DNA from 3 places in the Pseudovibrio sp. JE062 genome. Region 1 is predicted to be linked to each of the others. Evidence: predicted binding sites of a transcription regulator. Region 1 holds the regulator's gene; each other region holds the start of a gene.

The links. The regulator LexA, encoded in region 1, represses DNA repair genes until DNA is damaged. The targets are predictions, from matches to a motif close to TGTTCNNNNTGTGTTCNG.
Region 2: a site for LexA is predicted at 2,226-2,243, ahead of PJE062_RS05675 (ATP-dependent helicase). Genes of this name have one in related genera too.
Region 3: a site for LexA is predicted at 5,096-5,113, ahead of uvrA (excinuclease ABC subunit UvrA). Genes of this name have one in related genera too.

The regions. Positions count from the first base shown of each region.
Region 1 covers NZ_DS996805.1:405,895-416,352, forward strand. Annotated here, with positions in the region: gene gltX (glutamate--tRNA ligase) at 1-608, opposite strand, end outside; gene PJE062_RS01850 (ComEC/Rec2 family competence protein) at 734-3,313, shown strand; gene lexA (transcriptional repressor LexA) at 3,209-3,931, opposite strand; gene glp (gephyrin-like molybdotransferase Glp) at 4,195-5,409, opposite strand; gene moaC (cyclic pyranopterin monophosphate synthase MoaC) at 5,406-5,909, opposite strand; gene trpC (indole-3-glycerol phosphate synthase TrpC) at 5,969-6,760, opposite strand; gene trpD (anthranilate phosphoribosyltransferase) at 6,774-7,811, opposite strand; gene PJE062_RS01880 (SurA N-terminal domain-containing protein) at 7,957-9,843, opposite strand; gene tpiA (triose-phosphate isomerase) at 10,089-10,458, shown strand, end outside.
Region 2 covers NZ_DS996806.1:281,275-291,732, forward strand. Annotated here, with positions in the region: gene ligA (NAD-dependent DNA ligase LigA) at 1-584, shown strand, start outside; gene PJE062_RS05660 (hypothetical protein) at 641-1,252, opposite strand; gene PJE062_RS05665 (DUF4142 domain-containing protein) at 1,441-1,959, opposite strand; gene PJE062_RS05675 (ATP-dependent helicase) at 2,344-4,749, shown strand; gene PJE062_RS05680 (sodium:proton antiporter) at 4,824-6,641, shown strand; gene PJE062_RS05685 (50S ribosomal protein L11 methyltransferase) at 6,731-7,633, shown strand; gene PJE062_RS05690 (aminopeptidase P family protein) at 8,215-10,035, shown strand; gene PJE062_RS05695 (AzlD family protein) at 10,095-10,418, opposite strand; gene PJE062_RS05700 (AzlC family ABC transporter permease) at 10,415-10,458, opposite strand, start outside.
Region 3 covers NZ_DS996805.1:593,992-604,449, forward strand. Annotated here, with positions in the region: gene trmFO (methylenetetrahydrofolate--tRNA-(uracil(54)-C(5))-methyltransferase (FADH(2)-oxidizing) TrmFO) at 1-458, opposite strand, end outside; gene PJE062_RS02535 (hypothetical protein) at 694-1,278, shown strand; gene uvrA (excinuclease ABC subunit UvrA) at 1,950-4,829, opposite strand; gene PJE062_RS02545 (single-stranded DNA-binding protein) at 5,284-5,832, shown strand; tRNA gene PJE062_RS02550 (tRNA-Glu) at 6,052-6,126, opposite strand; gene PJE062_RS02555 (VOC family protein) at 6,318-6,758, opposite strand; gene PJE062_RS02560 (cold-shock protein) at 7,174-7,755, shown strand; gene PJE062_RS02565 (DUF192 domain-containing protein) at 7,783-8,310, shown strand; gene galE (UDP-glucose 4-epimerase GalE) at 8,372-9,361, opposite strand; gene PJE062_RS02575 (cation diffusion facilitator family transporter) at 9,443-10,375, opposite strand.

The DNA.
Region 1 (10,458 bases):
CCGCGCACGATGTGGGTCACGCCCATGTCGTGGTCGTCGACAACAACGGCCAGCATATAGGTCGGGTTTCCGTCAGAGCGCACGAGGATCAGATCGTCGAGATTCTCGTTTGCGAATTTGACTGTGCCCTGAACCTGATCTTCCACGATGGTGTCGCCTTCCAGCGGTGCTTTCAGGCGGATTGCAGGAGCGATGCCTTCCGGCGCTTCAGACGGGTCACGGTCGCGCCATGTGCCGTCGTAGCGCGGCGGACGACCTTCTGCGCGGGCCTTCTCGCGCATTTCGTTCACTTCTTCCGGCGTGCAGTAGCAGTAGTAAGCTGTGCCTTCCTTAACCATCTGCTCCGCCACTTCGCGGTGACGGTCTACGCGGCCATACTGAGAGATCGGCTCGCCGTCCCAGTCCATGCCCAGCCAGGACAGGCCATCCAGAAGCGCGTCTACAGCTTCCTCGGTGGAGCGGGACCGGTCTGTGTCTTCAATACGCAGCAGCATTTTGCCGCCGCTGTGTTTGGCCAGCAGCCAGTTGAACAGGGCTGTACGGGCGCCACCAATATGCAGGTAGCCGGTAGGAGAAGGCGCAAAGCGCGTGACGACAGGTTTAGTCATAGCTCGTCCGGAAAAGTTTCAAGTTACTTCGAATAGTTTGGGGTAATTACGGCGGGGCGCCGTATCTTGACGGGCTGTGTACCATAGCATTGAAAAGTTCCCAAGTGGCAGAAAGGGACTTAAGGGTGCGCGAGGGACAATCATCCTCAGACAAGACGCAATCTGGTGGTTCGGCTCCCAGAATAGACGTGCTTTGCCTGAAGGGGGATAAGTTTTCTTCCGCTGCCTTTGAGGGGGATCTGTTGCCCGCTGAGGATGTTCTGGAGGCTGCTAAAACACAGCAACGCAGAAAAACGCAAATCAACGCAAAAAACGCACATAGCAACGCAACTGAAGTGATCTGTGAGGAAAATCAGCGTGTTGGGGTGCGGGAGCGATGTGTTGCGGCTGCGTTGACCGTTCGTAGTGCCATATTCTGGATAGTGAGGCCGGATTGGCCGGGGGCAGTAAGTTATGCCCGCACGGCTCTCTCTCAGGACTGGGATCGCGGGCAGGGCATCGTCTGGTATGCGCTGAGCCATATGGCGGGCGTACTGGTGTATTTCTCGCTGCCCGCCGAGCCTTACAGTGTTTTAAGCGGACTTGCCGCTATCCTATTGGGACTGTTTGTTTTTCGCAGAATGAAGAATGGCCGACCGACGGTTGGTCTCACAGCGTTTTTATTTTTTGCGCTCGGCTTTTTCCTCTCGGATTTGCGCGTGGAGTTCGCCCGAGGTGATCCGCTGGAGCGTCCTGTTACGCGGAAGGTGGAGGGAGTTGTCACCGGGCTCAAGCAGTCCGGGCAGCACTCATACTCTGTTATCCTCGGGGAGGTGCAGGAGTATTCCAAGAGGGGGGCAACTCCGCTTGGTTTCAAAATCCGGCTCAGCCTGAAGGGGATGAAAGAGGCTCCGGTGATGGGGGATAAGATGCAGCTGAAGGCGCGTCTTCTGCCGCCCGGTGGTGCTGTGCGGCCCGGCGGCTATGACTTTGCCAGAACTGCGTTTTTTGATGGGATCGGTGCGGTTGGTTATGCGCTTTCCAGACCTGTCATGCTCGCCCGTGATGGGGGCACTGGATTTCTGCAGCATGTGGACACGATACGAAGCGGTATCGCTGGGCGCATCCGGCGGGTGTTGGATTACTCGCCAGAAAGTGCCTTTGCTGTTGCTCTCCTGGTAGGCAAGCGGGACTATCTGGCTTCTGCTGATAAAGACGCCCTACGTAATGCAGGCCTCGCACATGTCCTCGCTATTTCCGGCATGCATATGGGGTTGGTGACCTCACTGGTTTTCCTCGCCGCGCGGTTGGTTCTGTCTCTTAGTCAAAGCCTTGCTTTGAAAGGACATATCCACGTTTACGCCAGCATTGCCGCGTTGATTGCAGCGACGGTTTATCTTGGTTTGTCAGGGGCTTCTGTCGCCACGCAGCGGGCCTATCTGATGGCGGTGCTGATCTTATGCGCCGGGTTGCTTGGTCGCCGCGCGTTCAGCCTGCGCGGACTTGCTCTCGCCTGCCTCCTCCTTTTAAGCCTGCGCCCAGAGGAGGTCTTATCCCCGGGCTTCCAGATGTCCTTCATCGCCGTCCTCGCTTTGTTGTCAGCTTACTCCTTTGGCAAAGACTGGCTTCGGGATGATCGGGAAGCTTATGTTTTAAAAGGGAAAACTGGCGTTTTGCGTACTCTTAAAAAGCCCGCGAAGTGGCTTTTTGCCTGCGCAATGACCTCCCTGATCGCAGGCGCCGCCACTGCTCCAATTGCGGCCATGCACTTTGAGCAGATCGCCCCCTATGGGGTGGTTGGTAACGTGCTGGCCATGCCGCTGGTGACTTTTGTTGTTATGCCCCTTGGTCTGCTTGCATTACTGACGATCCCGCTTGGGGCCGATGCGTTCTTTCTGCAGGGCATGGAAGTGGGATTATCTCTGGTGCTGAAGGCGGCCTACTGGGTGAGCGCGCTGAGTGATGGGTTAACCAATCTGGGCGTTGCCAGTGTCTCTGGTTACCTGCTGGTGATCCTTGCGAGTATCATACTTTGCATCATGCCCTTACGCCTGAAATGGCTTTCTGTGCCAGTATTTGCAGCGGGTCTCATAGGTTTCGTAGTGGAGCGGCCACCTGATGTGATGATTGCCGATGCAGGTAAGCATATCGGGTTTTATGGCGAGGACGGGTCTTTCCGTCTGACATCCTCGCGTATATCATTTGCCGCCGATAGCCTGCTGCGGGCAGGGGGATACTCTGCAAATTCCTTTAAAGAGCATAAAACGCGGGCAGCAGACCGTTCCTGTGATGAGGAGGGCTGTGTGCTGGCGTTATACCCGCACAGAGCGATAGGTGGTGGAGGGGAACAAAAGCCATCAGTTGTTCTGGCGCAGTCGAAGGTGGAGGGCGTTCTGAAGGCTGATTGTCAGCTTGCTTCCATCATTGTCACCCAGGCTCAGGCCCCTTCCAGCTGCAATGCTGAGCTGGTTTTGGATCAGAAGACTTTTGGAGAACGAGGTTCAGTTTATATCTGGTTGTCAGATCAAGCAGAAAGCGGGCATAAAATAAAAAAAGTGCGCTGGGCATATGATGCTCAGCGCAGACCTTGGAATCCTAAATTGCCTATAACAACCAGTGCGTTAATAGCGGCGGAAGAGCGCAATCATCTTGCCCTGAATGCGGACACGCCCCGGGCCGAAGATGCGAGTTTCGTAGGCGGGGTTGGCCGCTTCAAGCGCGACTGAAGCACCTTTTTTGCGCAGGCGCTTCAGAGTTGCTTCCTCATCATCGATCAGCGCCACGACGATTTCACCGTTATCCGCGGTGTCGCCGCGTTTAATCAGCACAGTATCCCCGTCGAAGATGCCAGCGTCAATCATGGAGTCGCCTTTGACCTCCAGCGCATAGTGTTCTCCGCGACCCATCAGATCTGCAGGCATTGCAATGGAATGGCTCTGATGCTGGATTGCTTCGATCGGCACACCTGCTGCAATGCGGCCCATAACCGGGATCTCCAGCGTGGGCACTTCGTCAGGAGACGGCGTGCGTGGTGGAGGCGGTGCCGCGACTTTCTTGCTCAGTGATCCTTCGATGACCTCAGGCGCAAAGCCCTTTTCCTTGGCCGCAGGCTTCAGGCCTGGTGCGATGGACTCTGGTAGCTTGAGGATTTCCAGCGCACGGGCTCTGTTTGGCAGGCGGCGAATAAAGCCGCGCTCTTCCAGAGCTGTGATCAGCCGGTGAATGCCGGATTTGGAACGGAGGTCCAGCGCGTCCTTCATCTCATCGAAGGAGGGTGGAACACCTGCTTCCTTCAAGCGTTGATGGATGAACATCAAAAGCTCGTGTTGCTTCTGTGTAAGCATCTTTTATCCCCGTTCGCTCCTAAGCGCAGATTGAAAGTGAGCGGCCATACTCTCCGGTTCCGGAGATGACCATTCGTTGATTTGTAATCCCAACAAGCTGAAAGACTTCAACTTCTGCGATTGGGAGGACAAAACACGAACGTACTCTACCTGTTCTCATTGTGTTCTGCAATGGGTTTGTTGCGTTTAAGCCCTGCTAGAACTGGGGGAATTGGATTTTGACGGGTGAGTGGACAGGGGTTGTCCACTCTCGTCTTTCGGATTTAGCGTAGCTTGAGAAGCTCAACTTTTTCGCCTGCCGATGCAGCCGGTGCGTGTGGCGGGAGAACAATCAGAGCGTCTGCTTTGGTGAGCAGTGCAAGCATTGAGGAATCCTGCTTACCAAACGGCTCGGTTGTCAGATTGCCTTGTGCATCGGTGCTCAGGCTGGCGCGCAGGTAGTCCTGACGCAGGTCGTTTGCAGGCAGGTCAGCGGTCAGCGTGGCTTTGGTAACACCTTGATTTGCCAAAGGTACTGAGCGGCCCAGCATTTTGTCGAGGAGAGGCCCAAGGAAGAGGAGGGCGCAGACAAGACTTGATACCGGATTGCCCGGCAGGCCGAGGACTTTCATCGGGCCAAGAGCGCCTGCCATGAGTGGTTTGCCCGGACGCATGGCAATGCGCCAGAAGCCGAGCTCCATGCCTTCTGCTCCAAGCACGTCCTGAATGAGGTCGTGGTCGCCAACAGATGCGCCGCCGAGCGTGACTAGAACATCGGCTTTGGCTTCAATTGCCTGCTTGACGCGGGCTGTGATTTCTTCAGGCTGGTCCGGGGCTATGCCTAGCATCATTGGGATGCCGCCGCAGTTTTTCACAAATTCTGCGATGCCGACCTGATTGGATGCGATGATTTGATTCGGACCTGGTGTCTGGCCCGGCTCAACGAGCTCGTCTCCGTTTGCAAGGATTGCGACAACCGGCTTCTTGCGCACTGGCAAGCTCGCGTGGTTCATTGCGCCCGCAAGGGACAGCTCGCGGAAGCCGAGTGGGGCGCCTGCTTTGAGGAGGACCTGGCCTTCTTGGAAGTCCAGTCCGGCAGGGCGGATGAACTTGCCAACAGTTACGCTCTCTTGGCAGAATAGGTTATCCCCGTCACGGCGGGCATTTTCCTGCATCAGGATCGCATCCGCACCCGCTGGTACCGGCGCGCCTGTGAAGATACGTAGGGCTTCGCCGTCTTGCAGTGTGCCGTCGAAGTTATGCCCGGCAGCGACTTCACCGATGACCTTCAGTGCGCACTCAGGATCTTCGGTGTCAGCGGCTTTTACGGCATAGCCATCCATCGCGGAGGCGGAGAACGGAGGCTGGGTGCGGGTTGCGGCAACATCTTGTGCCAAAACGCGTTCGCCAGCTTCCAGAAGTGGGAGGCTCTCGCTTGCGGTTGGCTTTACGTCCTTAAGGAGGCGGTCGAGTGCTTCTTCAATACTGATCAGGCTCATTTGGAGTTATCCTCCTCAGCCAGATAGTGACCGGACTTACCGCCCTTCTTCTCCAGCAGGCGAATCTCACCAATCTCCATTGAACGATCAACGGCTTTGGCCATATCGTAGATCGTCAGGCACGCAACAGAAGCAGCTGTCAGCGCTTCCATCTCAATACCGGTCTGACCAGAGACCTTTGCGAAGACTTCAATCTCAATGCCCGGCAGCTCCGGGTTCGGTGTGAAGTCCACCTGCACCTTGGAAAGAGCCAGCGGATGACACAGCGGGATCAGCTCATGGGTGCGCTTGGCAGCCATGATGCCAGCGATGCGGGCCGTTGCCAGCACGTCGCCTTTCTTGGCGTTGCCGGAAAGGATCATGTCCAGAGTGTCAGGCTGCATCTTCACCTGACCGCCGGCGCGGGCGATGCGTGAGGTGACCTCTTTCTCCGAGATGTCGACCATATGAGCCGCACCACTGTCATCAAGGTGAGTGAGTTTTGGAGAAAGTTCTGACATTTTCTTGCCTCTGGACACAGTTTGTTCAGGTCATTGCCTTTTGCAGGCAGTTGATTTTCTTAGCGTTTAAGCAGCGCTTTTGTTGCGTTCTCGACATCGTCCTGCCGCATAAGGCTTTCACCGATGAGGAAGGTGGAGATGCCAGATTTTTCCATGCGGGAAAGATCTTCCGGAGTGAACAGGCCGCTTTCGCCCACGATGATCCGATCTTGCGGGATCAATGGAGCAAGGCGTTCACTGGTCTCCAGTGATGTCTCGAATGTTTTCAGGTTGCGGTTGTTGATGCCGACGAGTGGTGAGGTGAGCTTCAGCGCGCGTTCCAACTCAGCCTCATCATGCACCTCAATCAGCGCATCCATACCAAGCTCAAAGGCGGTGTCTTCCAGCTCTTTGGCTAATGCATCATCAACGGCTGCCATGATGATCAGGATGCAGTCTGCACCCCAGGCACGGGCCTCATGCACCTGATAGGTGTCATAGAGAAAGTCTTTGCGCAGAACTGGCAGGGAGACTTCATTACGGGCTGCGACGAGGTACTCTGGTTTTCCCTGGAAGGACGGCGTGTCGGTCAGCACGGACAAGCAGGCTGCGCCGCCATTTTCATAGGCTTTTGCGAGTACTGGCGGGTTAAAGTCAGCGCGGATCAGGCCTTTGGACGGGCTGGCTTTTTTTACCTCAGCGATTAGGGCGTACTCACCGTTTGCGTGCTTTGCTTTCAGTGCGTTTGCGAAGCCGCGGGTTGGAGTTGCTGCCTTGATTGCCGCATCCAGATCAGCCAGAGAAGTTTGCGCTTTTGCAGCGGCAATCTCTTCACGTTTGTAAGCTTCGATTTTCTTAAGGATATCTGACATGGGATCCGTGGTCTTAGAGTTTCATGTTAGCAGCTGTTGCAGCGTCGGAGGCTTCAACAAGTTTGTCCAGTCGGGAAAGGGCGGTACCTGTATCGATCGCCTGTGCAGCCATCTCTACCCCGTCTGTGAGGGTGGAGACTTTGTCTGCAACGATCAGGGAGGCTGCAGAGTTGAGCAGGACGATGTCGCGGTACGCGTTCTTGGCGCCTTGCAGTACTTCGCGCAGGGCCTGAGCGTTTTCTTTTGGATCGCCGCCCTTCAGGTCTTCCGTCTTTGCAACAGGTAAGCCTGCATCTTCTGGTGAGATGGTGAAGGTGTTGATGCTGCCGTTTTTCAGTTCGGCGACAAAGGTTGTTCCGGTGGTGGTGATTTCATCCATGCCATCGGAGCCGTTGACGATCCAGGCTTTTTCCGTGCCCAGTTCGTTTAGCGTATTAGCGAGCGGCTCAACCCATTGCTGCGCGAACACGCCGGTCATCTGGCGTTTTGCGCCTGCCGGGTTGGCAAGAGGACCAAGCAGGTTGAAGATGGTTCTGGTGCCAAGCTCGATGCGAGCTGGGCCAACGTGGCGCATAGCTTTATGATGGTTTGGCGCGAACATGAAGCCGATACCTGCCTCGTGAATGCAGTGGCTGATGCCGTTTGCGTCCAGATCCAGATTGATGCCCAGTTCGGCCAGCGCTTCAGCAGAGCCGGACTTTGAAGAGAGGGAGCGGTTGCCGTGTTTGGCAACGGTTACGCCGCAGCCTGCGACCACAATCGCCGTGCAGGTCGAGATGTTGTAGGAGCCGGATGCATCACCGCCAGTGCCGACAATGTCGATGGCGTGGTCTGGTGCTTTTACCGGGATCATCTTGGCGCGCATGGTCTCAACTGCTGCGGAGATTTCATCGATGGTTTCGCCGCGCAAGCGCAGGGCCATCAGGAAGCCTCCGATCTGAGCAGGAGTTGCGGCGCCTGACATGATGATCTCGAATGCCTCGCGGGCCTGAGACCGGTCCAGTGCGTTGCCGTCAGCGACAATTCCAATGAGATTTTTCAAATTGCTCACGGCGAAAACTCCCTCAATCCCTCAGGTAATTCCTTAATGCACACAAAGGCTAACTATTAGATAGCTTTAGGAGGGCTGTCTAGGAGATAAACAAAAGCCCGCCACACTTAAAAGTGTGGCGGGCTTGTTTTCGACAAGGTTTTGTCTACTGGCGATCCAGGCCGGTCAACTGATTGAAGACTGCCTGATTTACGAGGACGCCTTCTGTCTGTTCCAGCTGGTTGATGAACTGGTTGAGTAATGAGCTTTCCAGTGCGCCTGTCAGCTGGGTGTTGATGCGCTGAGCGTTCTCTGACTCTGTCATGAAGGCCGGAGCTGTTGTGTCCGTCAGAACCAGAAGGATCCGATCTTCATTATTGCCAGGAACCTGTGCGGCGGTGCCCTTAGGTCCGGAGAAGGCTGCTGTAATAGCTGAGCCGGAAAGGCCTTGTACGCCACCGTTGCGGGTGAATGGCTGAGAGGTCGTTGTTGTCAGGCCTTCAGCTGCCGCGATCTCGGAAAGCGACTTTCCTGCTTCCACTTCTGCAATCAGAGTTTTGGCTTTTTCTTCCAGCAGTTCACCAGTGCGGTTTGCTGTCCAGTCAGCGGTCACAGCTTCTTTAACTTCAGAGAGTTCTCTGTCGCGGGAAGGTGTGACTTCTTTGACTTCGTACCAGAGGTGACCGGTGCGGCCGATTTCCAGTGGATCGTTTTCAACGCCAACATCGGTTGAGAAGACAGCGGTGGTCAGCTCGTTCGCGATTGGCAGTTCAACTGTTTCGCCCGCTTCGTTATTGCCGGAGGCGTCGAAAGCAGGGGTGTTGATCAGTTCCAGATCAAAGCGTTCTGCGATCTCTTCAAAGGTGCTGCCGCCTGCGCGTGCATCTTCCACTTCGTTGAACAGGTCTTCCACTTCATCAGCGGCGTTTGCCTGAGCAACTACGGTGCGCAGTTCGTCTTTTACGTCTTCAAGTGGCTGAACTGCAGCTGGCTTGACTTCTTTTGCAAAGAGGATGGCGTTGGTGAACTGGCCTTCGACCACGTTACTTGCCTGACCTTCTTGCAGAGCAAACGCAGCGTCTGCGATCTTCTGATCCAGGAAGCCTGCCTTGTTCATGAGGCCGAGATCGACGTCTTTTTCGGTCAGATCGCGCTCATTCATCAGGTCTTCAAAGGTCTTGCCGGAATCCATCTCAACCACAGCAGCTTCTGCTTCCTGTTTGGTTGGGAAGGAGATCTGATAGATGCGGCGTTGTTCCTGAGACTGGTAACGGTTTTTGGTGCGCTCATATTCCTGAGCGATCTCTTCATCCGTTACGTTTTCAGGCTTTGCGATTTTGTCTGATGTCAGCTCGATGATGGTCGCGCTGCGGTATTCAGGTGCTTTGTAGTTGCCTTTGTTTTCTTCAAAGAACGCGTTGAGTTCTTCGTCAGTCGGCGCAGGAACGTCGGTCAGAGAGCTTTTTGGCAGTACGAGGTACTCAACAGTGCGCTCTTCCATTGCGTACTTGTCGAAAGCTTCGAGCATGGTTTCTGGCACTACAATGCCACCAATGACGGCTTCGGCGAGTTGTTGGCGCTCTGCGACGAGCTGCTGCTGCATGACGAATTCGTCTTCGCTCATGCCGAGATTGTAAAGAACCTGACCGAGGCGATTGCGGTCATAACCATTCACACCCTGAAAGGCAGGTGTTTCCTGAATGGTTTTGATGATTGCTTCATCTGAAACGCCGATGCGCAGCTTTGATGCTTCATTATCAAGCGCAGCTTCAGCGACCAGGCGGCCCAGAACCTGAGCTGGTACGCCAAATGCAGCGGCCTGTTCCTGTGTGACAGGCTGGCCGACGCGGCGTGACAGCTGGTCGAGCTCGCGTGAATAAGCTCGTTGGAAATCCTGAGCTGAAATTTCTTTGTCACCCACTGAGGCAACAGATGTGGAGCCGATTCCAGTAAAGACGTCAGCGATCCCCCAAACTGCAAAGCTGAGCACCAGAAGGCCGATCAGGATCTTTGCAAACCAGGAACCTACGCTATTACGTAGCGCGTCGAGCATAATTTTATCCGTTCTCTTGTTGAAGGCGAGGGACAGTCTCCCCGCGCACACATGCAAGGCCGCCGGATAATAGTGTTCCTTTCGCCGTGGGGCAAGTTTACACAACATAAAGCCTGTGAGATTCGCCGTGAGATACGAAGTTCATCGCACTAGCGGTAATCCACTATGGGACTTAAGTGTTTTTTCTGCTAGTGAGCACACATTCCATATGGGAATCTAGAATTCATATTTGGGGAACGGATCAAATGACTAATCGGCCACTTGTTGCTGGTAACTGGAAAATGAATGGCACCAAAGCTTCTGCTGCAGAGCTGGAAGCTATGGGTGCGGGATACGACTCAGCACTTGCCGAAAAAGTAGAGCTTCTGATTTGCCCTCCTGCATTGCTGGTTGCACAGCTTGCTTCTCAGGACAAAATCGCGATTGGCGCCCAGAACTGCCACGCTAAAGAAAGCGGCGCGCATACTGGCGACATCTCCGCTGAGATGATCCGTGATGCTGGCGGCAAGTTTGTTATTGTTGGTCACTCCGAGCGCCGTGAAGACCATGGCGAATCTGATGCAGATGTTTGCGAGAAGGCTGAAGCTGCTTACCGCGCTGGTCTGGTCGCGATCG
Region 2 (10,458 bases), on a different contig from region 1:
AAGGCTTTGGTGCGGTCTCTGCACGGAAATTGTTTGAAGCGATTGATAGTAAACGCCAAATCGAACTCAATCGCGTGATCTTCGGTTTGGGGATCCGACATGTGGGCGAAGGCAACGCCAAGCTTCTGGCGCGGGCCTACTCCTCGTGGCAGGGGTTCTATGACGCGATGATCGCCGCAACGGATACGACCTCAGAAGCCTATCGCGAGCTCAATGACATTGACGGGATCGGCGGCACAGTTGCCAATGCTCTGGTCGAGTTCTTTGCAGAAGAACACAACCTGACTGCTCTGGCCGCTTTGATGGAGCAGATCACACCGCTTGATGTGGTTGTGGCTGATACTTCGGGCAGCCCTGTTGCCGGCAAAACACTTGTGTTTACAGGTAGTTTGGAGCGCATGAGCCGTGATGAGGCCAAGGCGCGGGCTGAGAGTTTGGGGGCAAAGGTTTCCGGTTCTGTTTCCAAGAAAACAGATCTTGTGATTGCAGGACCAAAAGCCGGTTCCAAGCTCACTAAGGCGCAAAGCCTTGGCATTGATGTCATCTCTGAGGATGACTGGTTCGAGCTGGTTGGCGATCAATAAAAAAGCGAGGGAGCTGTTCGGCTCCTCTCGCTGCATTAGTAGGCTTGCGGCAGAGCCTACTTCTGCGCCAGTGTTGCTCTGAGGCGGACAGATGCTTCGGCACGTCCGCCGATATAGAGCATCATATTTTTCCCGTCCGTCTGAACACTCATCGGAATTGTTTTCTCGACCAGCTTCTTCAGCGGGTCATAATTTGCTTCAGCCTGCTCCAAAGCCTTGAGAGCTTTGTCGTATTCCTGGATTTTCTTCTTCACTGCAGGTTGCGCTTTGATCAGCTTTTTGAGTTCCTTAGCCGTATCGCGATAGTTGGGGTCGGTTTTCGGATCGATTTCCTTTTGCTGCAACTGGCTTTCCAGTACGCGTAACATCTTGTGTTTGGCCGAGATTTCGTCTTCCAAAGACTTCAGGCCCTGCACGAAGCGGTAGGTTCTGGATTTCTCTTTTTCCAGCGCCGCGATGTTGGAGCGGGCTTTCTTCATCTCTGGCGCATCCTCGACATGGTTGTCGTAGGTCAGCCGGATGGCAGCCTTTCCCTGGAAGATGAGTTTGTCGAAGCTTGCAGTGTCTGCCGCATGAATGTCCATCCGGCGTCTGATCTCAGCCCAGATGCTTGTGCGGTTTTTATAGAACTCGTCGTAGTTCTTATACTTGCAAATGACCTTCGGCATATCTCAAGCTCCATTCCAGTTGCGATGGAATGAGAGTGAGCAGAAAATCTTATCGAGATCTGTCGAGGGAGGCGTGCAATTGAGCCAAATTTGAAGATGTGATCGGCTCTTACAGGTGGAGATGAACGGAAACGCCAGCAAATCCGTTTGTCTTTGCCAGCGTTTCTTCATGTTTTGCAACGAGTTACCTAGCCGATCTGTTTGCGGATCTCTGCCAGCATGGCCAGATGAGTATGGATGAAAGCGACCAGAATGGTTGCCGTTGCCACATCCACGTTCACGGGCTTTTTACCTGCTTCCGGCGTTTGAACCGCCAGCAAGTCCTCATGTCCTGTGATTTCAGTCGAGATATAGAGGCGGTCAAAGTCATCGCCAGACGCGGCCTCCAGCTTCTTGTAGATGTCTTCCAGAGCGGTTGGGCGCGGTGGTGGTGTTGCACCTGTGGACTCGATGATCATGGAGACAGCGGCCTGTTCCTCGCGTTCCAGCTCCGCAAACTGGCGCACCAGCGGGTTGCTGGCCTTCATGGTCGCCATTTCACTGATAGCGAGTGAGAAGGGACTGATGGTGAGGGTTTTGTTGGTGTAGTCCGTAGAACCGTGATTGTCGGCCAAAGCGGAAGAGACCAGAGCAGGGGCGGCAATGAGTGAGCCGGACATGCCAAGGAGAGCGTTTCTGCGCGTCAGGTGTAACTTACCAGTCTTCATTGTTTTTCTTTCAGGTTGTTACAGTGATTTTTATGGTTTGAAAGTGAAGTTCGTCCCATTGATCAGTTCTGGAAATTTCAGGTCCAGATATACGCAGTCTTCCTCTTTAAATCGCTAAGGCAGCACTTGATTTTTCAAGTATCTGGGATCTGGCTTGATAAAACACCACAGAGCAAAGCAAGTTTCACCCAAGAGTTACTGGGCGAAGATGTGCTGATGCGCAAAACGATGTGTATCTCTTTGCTGACGCCTCGCTTCTTCAATGTTGTTGCTATATTGTTCTTCGTGAACTATTGGAGATTCTCCCTCTGATTTGAGAGGGGTATGCGTTCAAAGGATCCAACGAGCTCAATGGCAAATTCTTCTGGCCCACTACATCGCGGAATGCCTTCCAACCCTGCTGATCCTCTGGCTGCACCACAGCCCAAGGCAGGTGGTATAGCAGCGAGGGCCATGGCAGCACGGCAAACGACCATGCCTGCCTATATGGAAGGATTGAATGCGGAACAGCGCCTTGCTGTTGAGACGATCAATGGTCCGGTGCTGGTGCTTGCTGGCGCAGGTACGGGTAAGACCCGCGTTCTGACTACGCGTATTGCTCATATTCTGGCGACAGGGCATGCCACTCCGGGGCAGATCCTTGCAGTGACCTTCACCAACAAAGCGGCTCGCGAGATGAAGGAGCGCATCGGCGCTTACATTGGCGAGAACGTGGAAGGCATGGCATGGCTGGGTACGTTCCACGCGATCTGTGTGAAGATCTTGCGCCGTCATGCTGAGCTGGTTGGTTTGAAGTCTTCGTTCTCCATTCTGGATACGGATGATCAGGTTCGCCTGATCAAGCAGATCATTCAGGCGGAAGGTCTGGATGAAAAGCGTTGGACTGCAAAGACTTTTGCTGGATTGTTGGACAGCTGGAAGAACCGCGGGCTGACGCCGGAACAGATTTCTGCTGGCGAAGCTCAAGCTTTTGCGAACGGTTTGGGACGCAAGCTCTACCAGACCTATCAGGAACGGCTTTCCATTCTGAATGCCTGCGACTTTGGTGACTTGCTGCTGCACTGCATCACCATTTTCAAAGAGCATGATGATGTTCTGAAGAGCTTCCAGAGCCGTTTCCGCTACATGCTGGTGGACGAGTATCAGGATACCAACATTGCGCAGTACATGTGGCTGCGTTTGCTGGCACAGGGCAACTCCAACGTTGCCTGTGTGGGTGATGATGACCAGTCGATCTATGGTTGGCGTGGTGCTGAAGTTGATAACATCCTGAGATTTGAGCAGGATTTTCCGGGTGCGACTGTGGTTCGTCTGGAGCGGAATTACCGCTCGACCAGCCATATTCTGTCTGCTGCCTCTCATTTGATTGCCCACAATCAGGGCCGACTGGGCAAGACCCTCTTCACCGATCAGGTGGGATCTGAGGATGAAGATAAGGTGCAGGTCGCCTCTGCCTGGGACTCTCAGGAGGAAGCGCGCTCCATCGGTGATGAGATCGAAGCGCTGCAGAACCATGGCCATTCGCTGAATGAGATGGCCATTCTGGTGCGAGCTTCGTTCCAGATGCGAGAGTTTGAAGACCGGTTTGTAACGCTTGGCCTGAACTACCGCGTGATTGGCGGTCCGCGCTTCTATGAGCGCATGGAAATCCGTGATGCGCTGGCCTATTTCCGCTGTGTGATGCAGCCCTCTGATGATCTGGCGTTTGAGCGTATTGTGAACACGCCGAAACGGGGGCTTGGTGAGGCCACTTTGAAGATTGTGCATGCCTATGCGCGGGAGCGGGCTATTCCGTTGATGATTGCGGCGGGAGAGCTGGTGCAGACCAATGAGTTGCGCCCAAAAGCGCGTGCTGCTTTGGCTGATGTTCTTGGCATGTTTGAGAACTGGCGCAATCAGGTTGAGACCATGAGCCATACGGAGCTTGCGGAAATCATCCTTGATGAGAGCGGTTATACCCAGATGTGGCGTCAGGACCGGTCTGCGGAAGCACCGGGACGACTGGACAACCTGAAAGAACTTATCCGCTCCATGGAAGAGTTCGAGAGCATGGCTGGGTTCCTTGAGCACATCTCGCTTGTGATGGATAAGGACAGCGATGTGGAAGAGGATGCGGTGTCCATCATGACGCTGCATTCCGCAAAAGGCCTTGAGTTTGACACGGTTTTCCTGCCGGGCTGGGAAGAGGGCGTGTTCCCGAACCAGCGGGCACTGGATGAGACCGGACAGGCCGGTCTGGAAGAGGAGCGGCGTCTTGCGTATGTGGGTCTTACACGTGGTCGTAAGCGTGTGAAGGTGTGGTTCACCTCCAACCGCCGCATTCATGGCTCCTGGCAGTCCTGTATTCCTTCCCGCTTCCTGGATGAGTTACCCGCGGACAGTGTTGAGGTTGTTGAGGCCTCCAGCTCCTACGGTGGCTATGGTCTGAACAGCGCTGGTGGCGGTTATGGTGCCAGCCGGTTTGACAACAGCGACCCGTTCCAGAGCAAGTACTCCACCCCAGGCTGGCAACGCGCCCGCAAGGCGCAGGCTTCTGGTCAGCAGTATGGCCGGATGCATGGCGGGAACCAAACTCGCCGTGCCAAGAAGGCTGGTCCGATGACCATTGAGGGTGAGCTGGTGGCCAAGAGCGTTACTGAGGTTGGCAGTGATTTTGCCATTGGTGAGCGCATCTTCCATATGAAGTTCGGGTACGGTGCCATCAGCGACATTGAGGGGAATAAGCTCACTGTCGACTTTGAAAAGGCTGGCCAGAAGAAAGTGCTCGATAGCTTTGTCGAGCGGGCATAACCTGCAACTCAAGCGTTACTTACCTTTAGGGCAATTTGTGCTATCTCTCTCTTAAGTTGTGTTGGGAGGTGGCAATGGACAGTGTGGTTATCGCGCTTGCGATGATTGGTGTGGCAGGTGTAGGCGCCCAGTGGCTCGCCTGGCGATGGTCGCTTCCTGCTATTGTCCTGCTGCTTGTTGCGGGCTTCCTGATTGGTCCTGCAACGGGTATTCTCAACCCAAATGCGTTGTTTGGTGATTTATTGCGTCCAACTGTTGCGCTTGGCGTTGCAGTCATTCTGTTTGAGGGCGGTCTTTCCCTTAATTTTCAACGTATTGGTGGTGTTGAGAAGGCCGTTTGGCGGCTTGTGTTGCTGGGTGCGTTTATTGCGTTCTTATTGGGCGCGCTCAATGCCCATTATATAGCTGAATTAAGTTGGCCCTCAGCCCTTGTGTTTGCTGCCATCCTGATCGTGACCGGCCCGACCGTCATCATCCCACTTCTGCGTCAAGCCCGACTGGAACGCCGGGTAAGTTCGTTGCTGCGCTGGGAAGCTATTCTGGCTGACCCTCTTGGCGCGCTGCTCGCGGTGTTCATGTTTGAGGGCTATCTGGTTTATCACGGTGATCATGGCTTCTGGGTTCTTGCCGTGCGCGCGGTGGCTGGGTTGCTGATTGGTGGTGTTGGTGGCTGGGCGCTGGGGCGTGGGTTGATCTGGCTGTTTGTTGGTGGCCGGGTTCCCGAATTCCTGAAAGTTCCGTTGATCTTTGTGAGTGTGATGGGCGCTTATGCGCTTTCTGATCTGGTGCTTGAGGAATCCGGCTTGCTGACCGTGACTGTTCTGGGATTGGTGCTCGGCAACTCGCGCCTTGCCAGCCTTGAGGAGTTGAAGCGATTCAAGGAAGCGGTGACGATTATTCTGGTGTCTTCTGTCTTCATCGTTTTGACGGCTTCTGTTCAGCTGGGCAGTCTGGCTGAGTTTGGGCTGGAGGATCTGGCGTTTGTTCTGGTTCTGCTGTTTGTGATCCGGCCTATTTCCGTTTGGGTTGGCACGATTGGTGCTCACCTGAGCTGGAAGGAGCGTTTGCTGGTGGGGTGGATCGCGCCGCGCGGTATTGTAGCAGTAGCAGTGTCTGGCTTGTTTGCACGCTCGCTGGTGGAACATGGCGCCCCGGATGGTGAGCGGCTGGCGGTGCTGTCGTTTGCCGTGGTGGTTGCCACTGTGTTTGCCCACGGGTTCACGCTCGGGCCGTTTGCACGGTGGCTGGGGCTTTCCAGTCATTCAGGGCCTGGGCTGCTGATTGTCGGGGCAAGCCGGTTCAGCGTTGCGCTGGCGACCAAGCTGAAGACGCTGGATATCAACTCGCTTACCGTGGACCGCAACTGGGGCAAGCTTCGACTTTCCCGGAATGCGGGGTTGGCGAACCATTATGGCGAGGTTCTTTCTGAAGAGGTTGAGAACGAACTGCCGCTTGAGAACTATAGTGTTTTGCTCGCTGTAACTGACAATGACGATTACAACGCGCTGGTGACCACAAACTTCGGGCCGCTTATGGGGCGAGGGGAGGTCTATCAGTTTGCGCCGTCAGAAGAGCAGAGTGAGAAAGAGAAGTTTCGCCGTGTCGTGACGCTTGGTGGACGTCCGTTCCTGACACAGGAGCACAGCTACAACGACCTTGAAACGAAAATCCGCGAGGGCTGGTTTATTAAGGCCAGTGAGTTGACCGATACCTATGGCTGGGATGCGTTTCAGGAAGCTCTGCCCGAAAAAGCAATTGTGCTGATGCTGATTGAGCCGACGAAGAAGCTGCGCCCCATGAACAGCTCCGTGCCTGCGACGGTGGCTTCGGGTTCAACAATACTTAGCCTTGTTCCCAGTGAATATGCGGCAGAACGCGAGAAAGCCTCGTGAGCTCTGGCTTTTCGGCGCTGTGCATTCTATACGCCTATGCAAAGATATTGTTTGAGTTTTGATAGCTCATCGTAACTAAGGGTTTTTGCATGGACACGATCCGGGTTCGCATTCCGGCGCCTGAAGCTGAAGCAAAGGCACTCTCCGATATTATGGAGGCCCGCTTTGAAGATGATGGTTTTCCGGTTGCTGTTTTTGAAAGCTCCACTGATGGAACCATCTGGACAGCTGAGGTGCTGGTGCTGGAGTCCACGGTTGATGACGCAATCAATCTGGTAGAAATGCGCCTGTTTGATCAGTTTGAAGGTGGCGTCATCCCAACTTCGGCTGAAGTTGAAGCACTGCCGGATATCAATTGGGTTGCCAAGTCTCTTGAAGGTTTAAAGCCGGTTCGTGCAGATCGCGTTATTGTGCATGGGGCGCATGATCGTGATGCGGTCAACAAATCTGATATCGGTATCGAGATTGAAGCGGCGCAGGCATTTGGCACGGGTCACCATGGTACGACCGAAGGTTGCCTGCTGGAACTGCAGCGTCTGCTGAAGCGCCACAAGTACCATCGCATGCTTGATCTGGGTACCGGCACCGGTGTTCTGGGTATTGCTCTTGCAAAGCTTACCGGTTCTGAGGTTCTGGCAACGGATATTGATCCGATCGCGATTGAAGCTGCGATTGACAATGCGCGCAAGAACAATGTTGGTCCGCTGTTCAAAGCCTTTACAGGCGCTGGTGTGGAAGATCGTCGCTTCAACGAGTTTGGACCGTTTGATCTGGTTGTTGCCAACATCCTTGCAAAGCCATTGGTGCAGATGTCTGCCAAGCTGTGCAATCACCTTGCGCACAAGTCCACGCTGGTCCTTTCCGGATTGCGCATAGAGCACGGCCCGCGGATTATTTCCGCTTACGGCCAGCAGGGCCTGAAGCTGGTGCATCGCCGTGAGATTGATGGTTGGCTGACCCTGACTTTTGCTAAGGGCAACTGGGCGCCATAAGCTCATTTGCACTGTGAATAATTCAAAACCCTCTTTGCTTCTGCTTAGAGGGTTTTTTGATGTCTGATTGTTGGGTTGCAGAAAACAAAAAACCTTTGCTTCCTGATCCGGCAAATTGGGAGGAGGTTGCCGGGGAAGCAAAGGTTTTTTTGTGTGCCAAGCAACTGGGAGGAATTTGCTTAGCTTGCTAGATATTGGGAGGAGGTATCTAGCTATATGAGTGGCATTTCTAGCGCTTTATCAGCTGCTGATGGCTGCCGGCCATTGGTGTCGTGCGCATCACATTGGGAGGAGGTGTGATCCGCCGGTTTGCTTTGGGAGGGAAGCGCCCCGTCGACGAGAGGACTTATCCATTATTTTAGTTTGTAAAAAAAGAGATAGTTTCGCATGACACTTATGCATTTTTTGCATGTCTTGGGATTGTCATGATCTGAATTTGCATGGAGTACATAGCAGATCTGCGTATACGGCATGGATTGTGTACTTCTGTATCCTTTTGGCTTATTATGAGAGCATAAAATCCTCTGAGGAGGCTTGTTTGTGTGGTTGAGTTGCGCCGCGATCAGCATTAGCCTTCCGGCATGTTTCAGAGCTTTGACACAGTAAATGATAAATCTCGCGGGCCGGTTCGGTTGGCCGCTCTGCGGGAAGAGCTGGCCTCTCGCGGGCTTGATGGCTTTTTGGTGCCGCGTGCAGATGCACACCAGGGCGAGTATGTGCCTGACAGTGACTGCCGCCTTGAATGGCTGACCGGTTTTACCGGGTCTGCCGGCATTGCTGGCGTACTCAGTGACAAGGCTGCGATCTTTATTGATGGTCGCTACACCATTCAGGTGCGGGATCAGGTGGATGAAGAGGCGTTTGCCTATCGTCATCTGATTGCAGAGCCGCTGACTGACTGGCTGCGTGAGAATGCACAGGAAGGCCAGAAGATCGGTTATGACCCGATGCTGCATCCTGTTCGTCAGGTGCGCTCCCTGAAAGCGGCTTGTAAAAAGGCTGGTGCTGAGCTGGTTGCTGTTGACAGTAATCCAGTGGACGGGGTCTGGAATGACCGTCCAGCAGCGCCGCTTGGTGCGGTCAACATGCATCCAATGCAGTTTGCGGGTGAAAGCGCCGCTGACAAGATCAAACGTATTGGTGAGCTGATTGCTGAAAAGGAAGCTGATACTGCGCTTCTGACCCAGCCGGACTCCATTGCATGGTTGCTCAACATTCGCGGCAGCGATGTGATGCATACGCCGTTGCCTTTGTCTTTTGCTCTGGTACCGACCAAGGGCAAGCCATCCTTGTTCATTGATGGGCGCAAGCTTTCCAATGAAGTGCGTGATGAGCTGAGTTCTCTGGCGGACATCGATGAGCCGGGCGGACTCGCTCCAGCACTGAAGGCGCTTGGAACGGATGGCAAGCGGGTTCTGATTGATACCGGGCTTGCTGGTCAGGCGCTTTACGATGCGGTTGCTGACAATGGCGGCCATGTTGTGGAGGGGCAGGAGCCAACCCTGCTGCCGAAAGCGATCAAAAATCAGGCTGAGATTGAAGGCACCAAAGCGGCTCATCTGCGTGATGGTGTTGCGTATGCACGCTTCCTTGCATGGTTTGAGAAGACCGCACCGCTTGGTGGCCTGACTGAGGTTGTTGTTGCTGAGAAGCTTGAGGAGTTCCGCCGTGAGACGGGTGCTCTGAAAGACATCTCCTTTGACACTATCTCTGCAGCTGGTCCTCATGGTGCGATCTGTCACTACCGTGTGAGCTATGACAGCAACCTGCCGATTGAGCTGAACAGTGTCTACCTGATTGACTCTGGTGCGCAGTATGAAGACGGCACGACCGATATCACGCGTACGCTGGCTGTTGGAGCTGTGACTGCTGAGCAGTGCAAGCATTTCACGCTTGTTCTGAAAGGGCACATTGCGATTGCGACAGCGCGCTTCCCGGTTGGAACAACAGGTTCTCAGCTGGATACGTTGGCTCGCATCGATCTCTGGAAGCAGGGGCTCGATTTTGACCACGGCACTGGCCATGGTGTTGGTTCTTATCTGGGTGTGCATGAAGGTCCGCAGCGGATTGCGAAGGCACCGAACAGCATTGCGCTGAAGCCGGGTATGATCCTTTCCAACGAGCCGGGATACTATCGTGCTGATGAGTATGGCATCCGCATTGAGAACCTTGAGCTGGTGACACCTGCTGCTGCCATTGAAGGTGGAGACCAGAAGATGCTTGGCTTTGAGCCGCTGACATTGGCGCCGATTGATCTGCGCATGGTGGACACCAAGCTTCTCTCTGAGTTTGAGCTGAACTGGCTGAATGCTTATCACGCGCGCGTACGTGAGCTGGTTGGCCCACTGCTTGATGATGAGACCAAGGCATGGCTGGAAGAGGCGACCCGTCCGGTTTCCTGATCATGATCTGCTTTGTTATGAGATAAAGAAAACCCCGCTTCAAGGAGCGGGGTTTTTGCTTAGATGACAGCGAGTGCCATTCTTAAGACCACGACACTGACAACGCCGATTGTCATGGCTGCCAGCATGGGCAGACGTAGGGCTGCGACGGCGGTGATAGCTGTGGCAGCGGTTTCTGCTATGCCGGTTGCAAAGGCGGTTGGGGCGACAACCGACATGAGGATTGCCGGAGGCACGGCCTGCAGAGCTGCTTCTGTTCTGCCGGAGAAGGTGACGAACTTTGTCAGTACCAGTCCTGCAATGCGGGTCAGGTAGGTTCCGGCTGCCATAACCAGAATGGTGAAGAGCACGAGCGGATCAACTGCGAAGATTTCTGAGGTCATGACTGGAGTGCCTCCGCAGAGTTCTTAAGCCCGTTCGGAT
Region 3 (10,458 bases), 190 kb from region 1:
TTCAGGATCTGTTCGGAGAGTGCCGGAGAGGTCAGCGGGCCGGTCGCCAGAATAACCTGACCGATGTCAGCTGATGGAATCTCGGTCACTTCTTCGCGGATGATCTCGACGTTCTCATGGGCTTCCAGCGCTGCCTGGACTGCTTCGGAAAAACCATCACGATCCACGGCGAGCGCGCCGCCGGCAGGTACCTTGTTGGCATCTGCGGATTTCATGATTAGGGAGCCAGCTGCGCGCAATTCTGCGTGGAGCAGGCCAACAGCGTTGTTTTCAGCATCGTCAGAACGGAATGAGTTGGAGCACACCAGTTCTGCCAGGCCGTCTGTTTTGTGAGCGTCGGTCTCACGGGTCGGGCGCATTTCGTGCAGAACGACCTTGAGGCCTTTTTCTGCAATCTGCCATGCTGCTTCGGAGCCTGCCAGGCCACCACCAACCACGTGTATGGGTTGCTTCGTCATTTCCTATCCAATCGACTGGGCTTCTGTTGCGCTAAAGCGTCCATGGAAGCCTAAGTGTTTATCGCTTGCGAATTGCTTAGCCTCTGAACTTGCTCAGTTCAATCATTTAGGCCATCAATCTTCCATGGTTGTGCAAAGTGATTCACATAAACACATGTATTTTTCAAATAAGAAATTCAAGAAGGTTTCTCGGGGCTTAGTGCTTACGATTGCTGCAGTTGGGCTAAGTGCCTGCATGAGCCAGATTAATCGGCCGGCGAGCACCTGGTATGCGCAGATGGGCGGTATCGAAAATAAGGGTGACACACTTTACATCTGCCACGGATTTGGATGCGAGTATCGCACTGCTGTTACCTTTAGTCAGAAAGACCAGCGCCGCCTTCGCGCCATCCTGAAGCGGGGCAGTCGTAGCCCGGAGGCAGAGCGCGCCGCAATTTCCAAGGCGGTGCAGTGGCAAGAAAAGCGTGTGGGGCCTGTGGTTGGCTCATCCAACGATATTGGCGGGCTGGACATGAGCAACGGTAATGTCCGCGGACAGATGGATTGCATTGATGAGGCGACCAACACCACAAGTTTGTTGGCTTATGCCGGTTCGCAAGGGTGGTTGAAGTACCACCGTGTTGCGCGTCCGGCTTCCCGAGGCTTCTTCTTTGATGGCAAGTACCCGCATGCATCTGCTGTTGTTGTTGATACCACCACGGATGTTCCGTGGGTGGTGGACAGCTGGCGTTTGAGTAACGGTGAACCGCCTGACATTTTGCATATGTCCAGATGGTTGACGATGACCAGTGCGGATCTGATGAAGCCTGTGACCAAGTAAGTCTGGTTCAATCTCAAAACTACGAGCAAGAGAATGAGGGCGTATCAGTACAGCTGATGCGCTTTTCTTTATTGCGTGCTGGTTTTGGAGGTTACTTGGGCGATCAGTGAAAAACAGGGCCCTAAAACAGCTAACGCCCGTCGATGGGAGGAACGACGGGCGAAGCTAGTAAACAGAGAACTGGGAGGAAATCTCTGTTTTGAAACCATCAAGCGGCTTGGGAGGAGGTGCCACTTGAGGATTGTATGTTAGGCTGCCGAGGTTTGATTGGGAGGAGTTCCTCAGCGGCCTTGAGTTGGTTTATACAAAAGACTTTCCGATTGTGCATCACATCATTTCGCATGTCCGATATGCAAAAAATGCATGGCATTGTGGCGAATGATGGCGCTAACACTCCTCAAAACGACATAAATGCCAAGAAGTGCGATTGTGCGTCGCAGCAATTTTGTGACCTGCGGCACAAATCTGCATACCTGAAAAGCTGAAAGGCCGGTTTTCAGGCACTTAGAGCTAAAAATTTAATCATATTTCAAGGAGTAAGGCTCTTTGAGCTGATGCTGCAGACAAAAGCGAGCGCATTGGAAGCTTATGCCATTGGGGTGAAATGAGCGGCTCTGCGTGGGCAGAATGTGCAAAAGAAAAGGCCGGGACAGTGCCCGGCCTTTGGATAACTATTCTGCTGCGTCCAGCTTATTGGCGTTTCGTCGCTCAAACAGTTCTTTGAGGAACTGGCCGGTATAGCTTTCCGGCACTTCTGCAACGTCTCTTGGGCGACCTGTTGCCACGATGGTGCCGCCACCATCGCCGCCTTCCGGACCAAGGTCGAGAATCCAGTCAGCGGTGCGGATCACTTCCAGATTGTGTTCAATCACCAGAACCGTGTTGCCCTGATCGACGAGTTCATGAAGAACATCGAGCAGTTTGGCGACATCGTGGAAGTGCAGGCCGGTTGTTGGTTCATCCAGAATGTAAAGCGTGCGGCCCGTGGAGCGCTTGGAAAGTTCTTTCGCCAGTTTCACGCGCTGTGCTTCACCACCTGACAATGTGGTTGCCTGTTGGCCAACCTTGATGTAGCCGAGACCAACGCGGGCGAGGGTTTCCATTTTATCGCGGATGGATGGCACGGCGGAGAAGAAGCCTGCTGCTTCCTCAACAGTCATGTCCAGCACATCTGCAATGGATTTGCCCTTGAACTGAACTTCCAGCGTCTCGCGATTGTAGCGTTTGCCTTTACATACATCGCAGGTGACGTAAACATCCGGCAGGAAGTGCATCTCAATCTTGATGACACCGTCACCCTGACACGCCTCACAGCGTCCGCCTTTCACATTGAAGGAGAAGCGGCCCGGTGCGTAACCACGTGCTTTTGCTTCCGGCATGCCTGCGAACCACTCACGGATCGGCGTGAAGGCACCAGTGTAGGTGGCTGGGTTGGAGCGCGGCGTTCTGCCGATTGGAGACTGGTCGATGTCGATAACCTTATCCAGTCGCTCCAGACCTTCAATGCGGTCATGTGGGGCAGGGTTATCGCGCGCTCCGTTGAGACGGCGAGCGGTTGCCTTGTAGACTGTATCGATCAGGAAGGTGGACTTGCCGCCACCGGACACACCTGTCACACAGGTGAATGTACCGAGTGGGATGCTTGCGTCGACTTCTTTCAGGTTGTTGCCGCGGGCGCCAAAGACCTTGATCTGGCGGTTCTTGTCGATCTTGCGCGGCTCGTCCGGCTGAGGGATGCTCATTTTGCCGGAGAGGTACTTGCCAGTGAGAGAGGCCGGGTTGGCCATCACTTCTTCCGGTGTGCCTTGTGCAACCACCTGGCCACCGTGGATACCTGCGCCCGGTCCCACATCCACCACATGGTCAGCTGTGAGAACGGCGTCTTCGTCGTGTTCTACCACGATGACAGTGTTGCCTAGGTTGCGCAGGTGCTTCAGCGTTTCCAGCAGACGTGCGTTGTCGCGCTGGTGGAGGCCAATGGATGGTTCGTCCAGAACATAAAGAACACCGGTGAGGCCAGAGCCAATCTGAGATGCCAGACGGATACGCTGGCTTTCACCGCCTGACAGAGTGCCGGAGGAGCGGTCCATGGAAAGATACTCAAGACCAACGTCATTGAGGAACTTCAGGCGCTCACGGATTTCTTTCAGGATGCGATAGGCGATCTCGTTCTGCTTGTCGGAGAGCTTCTCTTCGATGCTGGAGAACCAGTCGTGCGCTGTTTTGATGGAGAGTGCGGTGATCTCGCCGATGTGACGGTCTGCAATCTTCACGCACAGCGCTTCTGGTTTCAGTCGGTAGCCGTTACAGGCATCACAGGCGTGGTCTGACTGATAACGGGACAGCTCATCGCGCACCATCTGGGAATCGGTTTCACGCCAGCGGCGTTCGATGTTGCCGACGACGCCCTCAAACGGTTTTTCGGTTTTGTAGGAACGGGTGCCGTCATCATAGACAAACTGCACTTTGGTTTTGCCCGTGCCAAACAGGACCGCATTGCGGAAATCTTCTGGCAGTTCCTTCCAGGCTTTGGTCATTGGCTGCTTGTAGTGCTTGGCCAATGCTTCCAGGGTCTGGGTGTAATATGGAGAGGTGGAACCGGTTTTCGACCACGGCAGGATTGCGCCGCCGCGCAAAGACAAAGACTGATCCGGCACAACAAGTTCAGCTTCAAACGCCAGTTTAGTGCCCAGACCATCACAGGTTGGGCAGGCGCCGAACGGATTGTTGAATGAAAACAGACGCGGTTCAATCTCAGGAATCGTAAAGCCGGAGATCGGACAGGCAAACTTTTCGGAAAAGACGATTTGCTTGGCTTTGCCCTTTTCGTCCTTCTGATCAGCAAACTCAATTGTTGCCAGACCTTCAGCCAGTTCCAGAGCAGTCTCCAGAGAATCTGCAAGGCGGCCAGTCATGTCTTCACGCACGACAACACGGTCAACGACCACATCAATGTCATGCTTGAACTTCTTGTCCAGTGCTGGGGCATCCGCGATTTCGTAGTACTCGCCATCAATTTTGACGCGTTGGAAGCCCTTTTTCATGAGCTCGGCGAGCTCTTTTCTATACTCCCCCTTGCGGCCGCGCACGATTGGAGCCAACAAGTAAAGACGTGTGCCTTCGTCCAGCATCAGGACGCGATCGACCATTTGAGAGACGGTCTGGCTTTCGATAGGAAGGCCAGTTGCCGGGGAATATGGGATACCGACACGCGCAAACAAAAGGCGCATGTAGTCGTATATCTCAGTCACCGTGCCCACGGTGGAGCGTGGGTTTTTGGAGGTTGTCTTCTGCTCGATGGAAATGGCGGGAGACAAGCCGTCGATCTGATCAACGTCCGGTTTCTGCATCATTTCAAGGAACTGGCGGGCGTAAGCGCTCAGGCTTTCAACGTAGCGGCGCTGCCCTTCAGCGTAGATGGTATCAAAGGCAAGGGAGGATTTGCCTGAGCCGGACAGGCCGGTCATGACGATCAGGCTATCGCGTGGAAGGTCCAGATCCACATTTTTCAAGTTATGTTCGCGAGCGCCGCGTACAGTAATCTGCTTCATTAGATCAGCGCGCGTGGAATTGTTTTCGATGTCATGTGTTGGCGACTTCGCCATGGAACTGTCCTTTATCACGGATGCCGAGTTCGCATATAAAAAGCAAAACAGGTCAGGGCGCGATCCTCAAAATGAAGGAGAATGTGCGCTGGAAATCAGGTGGAACATAAACGGAACAATTTTAAGGGGCAAGCCTTTTTGAGTTCGCTCTCGGAAAATTGTCCTTTAGAAAAATTGAGAGTTGAACTTGGCGGTTTCACAAGGCATTGTACTGGAACAAATATAGAACGAGTGGAGAGCCTTGCTTCCTGACGCCTGATATTCAAAGGGAAAGCCTCGGAAATGTGGACAACCAGGGCCGCTTTGCGAAAGCCTGTTTGATTTGTAGAGCGCGGAGCATAGGTTACTTGCCAACTTAACCTGCTCAGCTATGAGTTGGTTCAGATTTAGGAGTAATTCAATGGCCGGTAGCGTCAATAAAGTCATTTTGGTTGGAAACTTGGGCGCAGATCCGGAAATTCGCCGTACGCAGGATGGTCGTCCGATCGTCAACTTGCGTATCGCGACTTCCGAAAGCTGGCGTGATCGCAACAGCGGCGAGCGCCGTGAGCGCACTGAATGGCACCGCGTTGTTGTGTTTAATGAAGGCCTTGCAAAGGTTGCTGAACAGTACCTGCGCAAAGGTTCCAAAGTTTACATCGAAGGCCAGCTGCAGACCCGCAAATGGCAGGACCAGAGCGGTCAGGACAAATATTCTACCGAGATTGTTCTGCAGGGTTTCAATTCTACGTTGACCATGCTTGATGGTCGCGGTGAAGGCGGCGGTATGGGTGGCCAGGGTGGTCAGTCCGGCGGCGGCTTTGGCGGCGGCGGTGGTGGTGGCTACGACCAGGGCGGCGGCTTTGGTGGCGGTGGCAACCAGGGCGGCGGCTTCGGCGGAAGCGGCGGCGGTGGACAGGCTCCATCCGGCGGTTTCGGCGGCGGAATGGACGACGAAATCCCGTTCTAAGCCAAGCGCATTATTCATTAAGGCCCGGTGTGAGTGTGAGCTCATTGCCGGGCTTTTTTGTTTTTGGCAGTTTATGAGAGTGCGCAGCTTCTCTCAGCTTGGGAGCTGATAGAGTTAGGCTTGCAGGGTAGGAAGTCGCTAGATCAGAGACGCTTTGTATGCATTTATGCAGACGAAGCCATTTGCTTGCAGATCTTATCACAATGTAAGGAAGAGAAATGGCACGCCCAAGGGGAATCGAACCCCTGTTTCCGCCGTGAAAGGGCGGCGTCCTAACCGCTAGACGATGGGCGCACTCTACAGCGTTTCGCCGTGTGGCGCGCTGTGTGAGGAGGCTTATAGGTTTTCACTAGGATAATGTCTAGTGCTTAAAATTTTATAATTCAAACAATCCACAAATATGAGGATGGCATATACATTTCTTAATTATGCTTTGATTTCAGCGCCTCAATGCTGATTGAGGCGCTGCATCAGATCCTCCGGGATTACCAGCTTCCGGTGTTGCCCATGGAGAGCCATGGTTCGGCTGGCTTAAGATTTGCGCCTTTTTGCAGCAGTTCGATGGAAATGCCGTCTGGAGAAACGATGAATGCCATGCGGCCATCACGTGGCGGGCGGTTGATGGTGATGCCTGCTGCCTGCAGTTTTTCGCAGGTCTCATAGATGTTATCGACTTCATAGGCAAGGTGGCCGAAGTTGCGGCCGCCGGTGTATTCTTCCGGATCCCAGTTGTAAGTCAGTTCCAGCGCAGGAGCAGAAGAGGCGTTGAAGGCTTCTTTATCTTCAGGTGCAGCAAGGAACACCAAGGTGAAGCGGCCTGCTTCGCTTTCATGGCGGCGTACTTCTTCCAGTCCAAAGATTGTGCAGTAGAAGTTGAGTGACTCATCCAGATTTTTAACCCGGACCATGGTGTGTAGATAACGCATGTCGAACTCTTTCTTATATGGGGTGGCTTTCAGAACAGGAGCCAGCGGAGGTTGAAGTTGAGCGAAGCTAGCGTGAAAAATGATAAAGGGAAAGGGTGCCTAGTATTTCTGATTTGGGAATATACAAGGTGCGCTTCGCAATAGTGTGTATCCGATGATGTGGTGGGCTTTTGAAAGTAACACGGGGTTTCATGGGATAAAATCTTCAGTAGTGTTAGCTATACCCCCTCCAAACTTCAGGTAAATGGTGTTGATAGGACAACACTAACCAAATCAATGGGGGATCATTTAGCTCTTTGTTAATTTTTTACCTTCTTGGCGTCGGGCGTGATGATATTCTTTTCGTGGAATCAAGTGGCGTTCGGTTCTGAATGGACGCTACATTTCAGATGCGGCAAATTTCGGGGCATTCATCATGGTGGTAAAAACGGCGCCTCAGGTAGGCTCTGTCGAGGACCTGGTTGACGATACAGCCTTAGATGTTCTTCAGGTAGCAGGAACAATCAAGTGGTTTGATATTGGGAAAGGCTATGGTTTTGTAGAGCCGGAAGACGATCTGCCTGACGTCTTGCTGCATGTTACATGCTTGCGCAGAGACGGGTATCAGACTGCCTATGAGGGTGCTCGCGTTGTTTGCGAGGTCTTAAATCGTCCACGTGGTTTGCAGGCGATGCGCATTCTTTCCATGGATGAAAGCTATGCGGTTCATCCATCACAGCTGCCGCCATCCCGCACTCATGTTCAGGTCACTCCAGAGGGTAGCTTTGTTGAGGCTGAGGTGAAGTGGTTTAACCGTGTTAAAGGCTTTGGCTTCCTGACACGCGGTGAAGGCACGGAAGATATCTTTATTCATATGGAAACTCTGCGCCGCTTTGGTATCACTGAGTTGCGTCCGGGCCAGAAGGTTCAGGTGCGCTTTGGTGATGGTCCAAAAGGCAAGATGGCTGCAGAGGTTCGCCCTGTTGGAAATGGCACACATATTCCAGCATCGCACTAAAGAGATCTGTTTGATCAGATCACAATATTGAGATTTGCCGATTTCAAGCCCTTGGTGACTTGCCAAGGGTTTTTCTTTGCCTCAAAGCTTAAAGAAAAGAGATTCAGAGCGAGCGGTATGACGGTTCTTCGATTAGCTTTTCTAGTATTATTAATGGGTGTGACAACGGCGTTTTCAGCAGGTATGCGAACTGAAACGGTTGAGGTCCGTAGCGATAACGAGACACACGAATTTCAGGTTGAAGTGGCCGAGACGGCTGATGACAGGGCGCAGGGGCTGATGGGGCGGACTGATCTGAAGCTAGATCAGGGAATGCTGTTTATCTTTCCGCAATCGGGTCTTCAGTACTTCTGGATGAAGAACACGCCGACTTCGCTCGATATCATCTTTATTGGCTCTGATTATAAGATCAAAAGCATTGCAGCGAATACGGTGCCATTCTCCGAGGAAGTTATCCCTTCTGGATTGCCTGCTAAATATGTGCTGGAAATTCTGGCGGGCCGAGCAGCTGAGCTTGGGATCAAACCTGGAGATCAGGTTATTCGCATTCCATAAGACTGTTTGAACTCGCTGAAACAAAAAAGGTGCCGACTGAGAATTTCAGTCGGCATTTTTGTTAGAGGCTGTTTTTGAACTGGAGTTTCTTTTCCCAGTCCAGCGCGTGCTTCACGATTGTCGGCAGATCATCGAACTGTGGCTTCCAGTCCAGATTGCTCATGATCCGGGAGTTGTCGGCCACCACTTTGGGGGAGTCACCTGCGCGGCGTGGTTCTTTTTTGACCTCAAAGTTTACGTCGGATACGGCTTTCACAGCGTCAATTACCTGGAGTACGGAATAGCCGTCGCCGTAACCAGCGTTCATGACGATGCTATCGCCGCCATCGCGCAGGCGCTTGAGGGCGAGGTAGTGAGCGCTTGCGAGGTCGGACACATGGATGTAGTCGCGCACGCCGGTGCCGTCGGGAGTGTCGAAATCGTCACCAAAAATGCCGAGATGAGTGCGCTTGCCGAGTGCTGCTTCGCAGGCAACCTTGATCAGGTGTGTCGCGTTCTTGGTTGATTGTCCTGTGCGACCTTCAGGGTCGGCTCCTGCCACGTTGAAGTAGCGTAATGCGGTGTATTTGAAGTCATGTGCAGAGGCGGTGTCGCGCAGCATGAGCTCTGTCATTAGCTTTGAAGTGCCGTAAGGGCTTAAGGGGGTTAGGGGCGCATCTTCGGAAACCGGAATAACTTCCGGATCCCCATAAACTGCGGCCGTAGAAGAGAAGATGAAGTGCTTGATGCCATTCTTCACGCAGGCTTCAATCAGTGTGCGTGAAGCTGCCGTGTTATTATTATAGTATTTCAATGGGTTAGAGACGGATTCTGGTACAATAATTGAGCCGGCGAAGTGAATAACTGCCGTGATATCATGATTGCGGAAAATCGTCTGGAGCAAATCAAGATCTGTGATCTCACCTTCGTAAAGCTTAGCACTCTGCGGTATTGCCCAGTCAAAGCCAGTGGACAGGTTGTCGATGACAACGAAGTCCTCTTTGGCATCGTGAAGGCACCACGTCATATGGCTTCCAATATATCCGCAGCCGCCTGTTACAAGTATGGTCATTGTCTGCTCCAAGACTCTCAAAATAGGTGTGTTTCATAGAGCGCTTCCTGTCGGATCTCTATGCAAAAGAATTGGTCTTGATTATTCGCCCTCAAGAATCTGATGGTCACGTGCGGCCTGTACTTCCAGGAAGACGCGTCCGATCACAGGGTGGGCGCGTTTGATTGTGTCTTCCAGCGAGAAGATGACTTCCTCAACTGCACCTGCGGTGAGCGCGTCTTCAAAGTCCAGTGATGCTGCAAGGAGAACGTCGTTCGGGCCAAGGTGCAGTGTGCGGATTTCGTTGACGCCTTTGATGGCTGATGGTGCGTTCAGGATCTCGCGAACGGATGCTACGAGCTCGTCAGAAGCGCTTTCGCCGATGAGGAGGCCTTTGGTTTCAAGGGCGAGCACGAAGGCTGTGCCTGCAAGAATAAGGCCGATGACGACTGATGCCGCACCGTCCAGCCATACGATACCAAAAGTTTGAGCACCCCAGATGCCGCCAAGAGCAACAAGAAGGCCCAGCATTGCGGCGGTGTCTTCAAACAGAACGGTGAAGACCGTTGGGTCTTTGCTGTCGCGCACCGCTGTCATGAATGGGCGTTTGCCTTTGGTTTTCTGGAATTCTTTGAACGCGACCATCCAGGCCCAACCTTCGAAGATGATAGCAAGACCCAGAACCACATAAGCGACAAATGCGGATTCGAGTGGATGTGGGTGGATGATCTTCTGGATGCCTTCGTAAAGCGAGATGCCAGCGCCGACTGCGAAGATCATGATGGCGACGACGAATGCCCAGAAGTAGATTTCGGAGCCGTAGCCAAATGGGTGTTTTTCGTCAGCAGGCTTTTCTGCGCGCTTCATGCCAAGCAGCAAGAGGCCCTGATTGCCTGTGTCGACGAGAGAGTGGATGCCTTCGGACAGCATTGCGGCTGAGCCGGTGTAAGCTGCGGCGCCAAACTTGGTGATTGAAATGAGTGTGTTGCCAGCAAGGGCGGCGAAAATGACTTTCTTGGAGCCGTGGGCAGCCATTCGAATCCTCCATAAAATACAAGGGTGACTTTACGAAGGGGATTTTGGACTTCAAGTCCTATCTCATTTTCGGGAAGGGTGCG